One region of the Bacillus sp. NPDC094077 genome, then DNA from elsewhere that is predicted to be linked to it. Evidence: a T-box and tRNA genes for the amino acid it is inferred to sense, from the RefSeq annotation. Region 1 holds a T-box; the other holds one or more tRNA genes.

Region 1 (3,423 bases):
CCCTCTTTTAATACAACCGTCACAGCATAAACTAATGCAAGTCTACTGTCTTTCTCTTCGTTCGCTTCTAATATACGAACATTACCGTAATATTTATTAAACGCTTGTGCTACATCTAATACGTATTTTGAAATAATGGATGGCTCATTTTTGTTGAAGGCTGCTTCAATTACCTGAGGGAATTTATTGAGTAATTTTACGACGCTCCAGCTATAATCATCATTTAATGCAAAAGTACACGTTTCAAATTCTACACTTTCTTTTCTTAAAATAGAGCAAGCACGTGCATGTGTGTACTGTACATACGGTCCTGTTTCTCCTTCGAATTTCAACATATTTTCTAATGAAAATTCAATATTATGCATACGCTCATTTTTTAAATCGTGGAAGATGACTGCTCCAACACCGACTTGTTTTGCTACTTCTTCTTTTTGTTTTAAGTTTGGATTTTTCTCTTCAATATTTTGTTTTGCAAGTTCAACTGCTTCTTCTAATACTTCTTCTAGTAAAATAACTCTTCCTTTACGTGTCGACATTTTCTTACCGTCTTTTAAAATGAATCCAAACGGTACATGTTCCATACCATCAACCCAGTTGTAGCCGAGCTTTTTTAATACTGTAAAAAATTGATTAAAATGTAAACTTTGTTCTGGACCAACTACATATAGCGCTTTATCAAATTCATATGTGTTTTGACGATATAAAGCTGCCGTTAAGTCACGTGTTGCATAAATCGTCGCACCATCTGATTTTCTAATTAAGCAAGGGGGCATACCTTCTTCTTCTAAATTAACGACTAATGCACCTTCTGATTCTTCAAGCAGATCATGTTCCTCTAAAATTCCAATAAAATCTTCCATTAAATTATTATAAAAAGCTTCTCCTTGAAAATTAGTAAATTCTACACCAAGAAGTTCGTATATGCGAGAAAATTCTTTTAAGGATTCGTGACGGAACCAATTCCAAAGCTCGACTGCTTCTTCATCACCTTCTTCTAATTTTTTAAACCAAGCACGACCTTCTTCTTCTAGTTCTTCGTTCTCTTTTACTTCTTCATGGAATTGAACATATAACTTAAATAATTCACGTATTGGATCCTCTTTAACTACTGCTTCATTTCCCCATTTTTTATATGCGGTAATTAACTTTCCAAACTGTGTTCCCCAATCGCCAATATAATTAATTCCTACAACTTCATAGCCACATTTTTCGGCGATATGTTTCAGCGAATTCCCAATCATGGTAGAACGTAAATGCCCCATCGAAAAAGGTTTTGCAATATTTGGAGATGAGTAATCAATAACTACCCTTTTTTCACATCCAAAGTGATTTTGACCGTACTCTTCTTTCTCCGCTAAAATCGTTTTTAATACTGCATCACTTACAGTTTCACGGTTAAAAAATACATTTACATAAGGACCAACGGCCTCTACTTTCGTAAAAAACGGATCATTTAATTTCTCCGCAACTTCCTTTGCGATAATAGCTGGTGATTTTTTATATTGCTTCGCTAGTGAAAAACATGGGAACGCTGCATCTCCGAAGTCATCTTGTTTTGGTGTTTCGATTAAATCTGAAATTTGATTTTGCGTTAATTCATTCGCAAGAATATTCGATAAATTTTCTGTAAATTGTTTTTTATACTCCATACTACAACCTCCTAATTTTTTTAAATACAAAAAACTCGTCTCTATATAAGAGACGAGTTTTAACCCGTGGTACCACCCTTGTTGTTCATTACGAACCACTTTCCCGTTTATAACGAGGACAGGGGGCCTCGGCTTACTCTACTATTCGTTCAAGAAGCGTCTCCGAAGTGCGCTTCACCTTTTTCTTCCGCACTAGGCTCACACCATCCCTAGCTCGCTTTCCTTCTGAAAAAGACTACTCTCTTCATCACAGACAGTATATTTAATTAATTATTGCTTATTATACATCTTTTCAAACAATTAGCAAGGGTCAATTACACCAAAATGAAACTTTGCACTTTTTCTTTTGTATACGTGAAAATTGTGTTTTTCAAATCTAGAACTACGGAAATGATCTTTCAGAACGACACGCTTTCTCGCCACACGTTTCGCTTCCGCAATTGTTTCATCAGTAATATCATGATACAAAGCGAAATGTTTTAACCCTTTTATTCCATCTGATTCTATGACAGTTTCTTCAAACATTGGATCAAGGTAAACAACGTCATAACTATTGTCTTCACATTGTTTTAAAAATGTGAAATGCTCTGTTTTCTTGACATCGATTCTTTTCATTGCCTCATCGATTTCAGGAACGGATGAAGACCATGTTTTTAAACCTTTTTCCATTATGTAAGCCATATATTCGTTTCCTTCAAGTCCCGTTACTTTTCCACCTTCACCCACTACATAACTAGCTACAATACTATCTGATGCCATACCGAGCGTACAATCTAACACTGTCATTCCGTTCTCTAATTTGGCAGCTTGTACAAACGGGTCGTGTTCTCCGCGCATTAATCGTTTCACACGAAACATTGCTGAGTTTGGATGAAAGAAAAACGACTCTTCCGTACCTTTTGGATAAATAGCTAATCGGTTCTTCCCTACGACAAGTACATCTTGTTCGTGCCGCTCATGCATTTTGTGCACAGGTATATCATTACGTATAACGAAAGAACGATTTAATTCTTCCGCTACCTTTTTTGCATAAGCTGTCATTTCTTTATTTGTTCGTCCTGCTGTTGTTACTATCATTGTTTCACCTCTATATAAAGAAAAGAGGGAGATTTACTCTCCCCCTTCTTTAGCAATTCTTTTCAAAAGCTTGTTCTAAGTTCGTAATAATTTCGTCCATAGTTGCACCTTCAATTTCATGACGATGAATGAAGTGAACAACTTCTTTTCCTTTTAGTAATGCCATAGATGGTGAAGATGGAGGAATTTCTCCGAAGTATTCACGCATTTTTGCAGTAGCATCTTTATCTTGACCTGCAAATACAGTTACAAGATGATCAGGTTGTTTCTCAGCACGTACAACCGCTTGACCTGCTGATGGGCGTGCTAAACCAGCTGCACAACCACAAACTGAGTTTACAACTACTAAAGTTGTACCTGTTGCATTTTCCATAAATTCTGTAACAGCTTCTTCTGTAGTTAATTCTTCAAATCCAGAACGCACTAATTCTTGGCGCATTGGAATTACCATTTGGCGCATGTATTCTTCATAAGCATTTGACATCTTGTAATCTCTCCTTCAACTTTCATTCCAATTTCATCATATCACGCTCTAATAATAGGTGCAAAAGAAAGATAACGATGATTTCATTTTTTTGTAGGGATTTCACAAACCCCTTCACGGCAATGTCCGACTGGGACAAGTTCTCTATTGTTAGCGATATAATCGTATACTTTACTTCCAAATCCGAGTACGATAGATAGTTTTATAAAAGGA
Region 2 (3,423 bases), on a different contig from region 1:
ATCTCAAATAAACCGTGTGGCGTTTGCACGTATTTATTTCGCGTCGCACGACTAATTGTAGATTCATGCACACTTAACTCTTCTGCTACTTCTTTTAAAGCAAGTGGTTTTAAATGCTCTGGACCTTTCCAGAAGAAATCACGTTGCTTTTCCATAATAATAGTCATCACTTGCAGAAGTGTCTGCTTTCTCTGTTTCAAACTACGCATAATCCACTGCACATGCTGATACTTTTCTGATACGTAAGATGCCACTTCACTTTCACTATTATTAAGAAGCGCACTATACTCAGAATGAATTTCAATTCTCGGCATATTTCTCTCATTCATCTGTAAAACGAGACGATCGCCTTCTTTTTTCACCGCCATATCAGGCACAATATAAAGTGGTTTATCAGAAGAAAACGCAAGACCCGGTTTCGGCTGCAATGATGTAATGCAGTCCACCGCCAATTGTAATTCTTCATTACTACACTTCAGCACATGAACGAGCTTTCGCCAATCTTTCTTCACAAAATAAGCAAAGTGCTCCTCTACAACCTCTTCCGCTAATCCATTCCGCCTTTGTAAGCGCTTCAATTGTAAGGTTAGACATTCCTGAATATTACGTGCTCCTACCCCTGCTGGCTCGAGTGATTGGACAAGCTCTACAGAGCGGTCGACTACATGAAGCGATACAGAAAGGAGATCTGCTAACTCTTCATTCGTTTCTTGTAAATACCCGTTTCCATCCATGTTCATAATAATGAAAGAAGCTACTTTTCTCTCTTCTTCTTCTATTTTATAATACTGTATTTGATTTAATAAATGTTGCTGAATCGTTGTAGAATCCACACTGTAGATCTCCATCTGATTCTCGACTTGTTTGCTGGTACTTTTACTTTTGTTAGAGCTCTTTTTCTTCTCCCTCTCAAAACCACCTAACTCAATAAGGGGATTCTCTAACGATTGCTCATATAAAAACTCCGATAATTCTTGTACATTATACTGGAGCATTGTAATCGCTTGCCTTAACTCTTGTGTCATTGCCAAACGTAAGCTTTGTTCTTGTAAAAGACTTGCCTTCAAACTAATCTCCCCCTTGTTTCTATTGTACAATAAGTTTGGTAAAAGGAGAATGCTATCACAGACACCCATTCCAAAATATTATTAATTTATATGTATTAATGAGATTTACAACTTACAACCGAAATTTGAATAATATTGAAAGAAAATAATAAACTTCAACATTATAACCAAGTACTAATAGTAAATCTTATTACTAGATATAACAAGAGAAAAATAAAAAAAGTCCTAACCTACAAAACGTAAGTTAGGACTTTTTGACGCGCCCAGAGGGATTCGAACCCCCGGCAGACGTGGTACCGGAAACCACCGCTCTATCCGACTGAGCTATGGGCGCATGATTATAAAAAACACTTCATTTTCTTCTCATAATAATAGCAATAAAATCCATCTAAATCAATAAAAATATCCCCTCATCCTTTATACACCTTAGCTAGGAGCACACAAAACATCTTCCTCACCTAAATTTTCCAATCATAAATTCACCCCAACTCACAAATTATAATCTTTGAATTGATATTCCAAAGGGGGCTTCATTCAATGACTGTAATTACAAAACTAAAGCAAACTGTTTCTGGATTAAAAAGTGCTCAAGCTAGCTTAGAGGGATTCGCTCTTGATACGGATAACCAACAAGCAAAGCAACTTTTCCAAACAGCTGCACAGCAAACACAAACTATTATCGATTCTTTAAACCCACGTGTTGAAGAAGTCCAACAAGAAGAACCACAATACTCACAGCAATAACAAACCATTTATGCTGTGAAACAGAAAAAGGATGATATGCGGTCATCCTTTTTCTATCACATTACATAATGCAATAGAAATGGAATGATGATTATGCGAAAGATCGGACTTATAACCGCGTTATTTGTACTTCTATTCAGTTCTTTTACCGGCTGTGACCATAGCCCGTTAGATAAAAAAGTAAAGAAAGAAGAAGCAAAGCGAACAGAGAAAGAAAAAGGCCCTAAATTAACGAAAATGAGTACAGAATCCTTTAATCAATCTATATCACAGGGAGCAAAGAAAAAAGCTCTCGCTATGGATGAAATTATAAAAAGCGCAGCAGTTAATTCCAATTTAGACCTCTACATAGCGGTTAAGCCTGAGCATCATGAAAGATTTGGGCTAAAACCTTTGCGCAAGAAACTTCAAAAGCAACTAAGTGATGAATATCCCACTTTCGATGTTCGTGTAAGTACAGATAAAAAAATCTTCATGTTACTCGAAAAGCTTGAAATCAAAATTAAGAGAAAAGAAGTAAATAAAGATGAAATCAAAAAACAGTTAAAGCTTATCGGATCAGAAATGGAATCTAACACTTAACGCTTTCTAATAGAAAAGGAAGGATTGAAATGTCTAGTAAAGATAAAAACTTAACCCCTGTACAACAGGAATATAAAAAATTCGAGCAAGAACGCGAACCGAAGCGCCCTGTCTTAAAAAATTGTATAAAAGCATTTTTCGTCGGTGGTTTTATTTGCTTTATCGGACAACTGATTTCTACGTTTTATATCACATATTTTGATTTTACCGAGCGCTCAGCAGGCAATCCAACAGTCGCAACTCTTATTTTCATCTCAATGTTACTGACTGGATTCGGTGTATACGATCGCCTTGGACAATTTGCTGGCGCAGGCACAGCTGTACCTGTTACTGGATTTGGGAACTCAGTTATTGCCGCATGTATCGAACACCGAACGGAAGGATTCGTCCTTGGTGTTGGCAGTAACATGTTCAAACTAGCCGGCTCCGTTATTTTATTTGGTGTATTTTCCGCTTTCGTCATCGCACTTATTAAAACGATTCTCTTTCAATGGGGAGGGCTATAAATGTTACAAGGACACCGAACATGGGTATTCGAAAACAAACCAGTCATTATCTCAACCGGGGTGGTCGGTGGACCATTTGAAGCAAATGGCAATATCCCCGAAGACTTCGACACCCTCCATGAAGATTTATGGCTCGGACAAGATTCTTACGAAAAGGCACATAAAATTTTATTTGAAGAGGCTTGTAGCCGCGCTACCGAAAAGGCAAAACTTCGTAAAGACGATATTCAATTCGTACTCGCAGGAGATTTAATTAATCAAATAACTCCAACGAGCTTTGCATGTCGTACACTTGGAACACCTTATCTCGGATTATTCGGAGCTTGCTCTACTTCTATGGAAGGCTTAGCACTTGGTGCAAGCATCGTAAATGCAAAAGGTGCAAAATATTTATTAACCGGCGCATCAAGTCATAACGCTGCTGTGGAAAAACAATTCCGCTATCCAACTGAATATGGTGGTCAAAAACCTCCTACTGCCCAGTGGACAGTGACCGGTGCAGGCGCAGCCATTTTAAGTGACAC

What was found. The T-box of region 1 lies ahead of argS (arginine--tRNA ligase). A T-box ahead of a tRNA ligase gene usually reads a tRNA of that ligase, here a tRNA-Arg.
Region 2: it has a tRNA-Arg gene. The T-box ahead of argS (arginine--tRNA ligase) is inferred to sense a tRNA for this amino acid. The anticodon was not compared.

Annotation. Positions count from the first base shown of each region.
Region 1 covers NZ_JBNNUF010000012.1:61,976-65,398, reverse strand. The annotation lists gene argS (arginine--tRNA ligase) at 1-1,649, opposite strand, end outside; T-box leader at 1,695-1,909, opposite strand; gene ACQKNR_RS23085 (class I SAM-dependent methyltransferase) at 1,950-2,726, opposite strand; gene ACQKNR_RS23080 (BrxA/BrxB family bacilliredoxin) at 2,776-3,210, opposite strand; gene ACQKNR_RS23075 (thiol-disulfide oxidoreductase DCC family protein) at 3,294-3,423, opposite strand, start outside.
Region 2 covers NZ_JBNNUF010000004.1:219,927-223,349, reverse strand. The annotation lists gene rpoN (RNA polymerase factor sigma-54) at 1-1,067, opposite strand, end outside; tRNA gene ACQKNR_RS12850 (tRNA-Arg) at 1,326-1,401, opposite strand; gene ACQKNR_RS12845 (DUF1657 domain-containing protein) at 1,605-1,811, shown strand; gene ACQKNR_RS12840 (hypothetical protein) at 1,905-2,393, shown strand; gene spoVAC (stage V sporulation protein AC) at 2,423-2,899, shown strand; gene spoVAD (stage V sporulation protein AD) at 2,900-3,423, shown strand, end outside.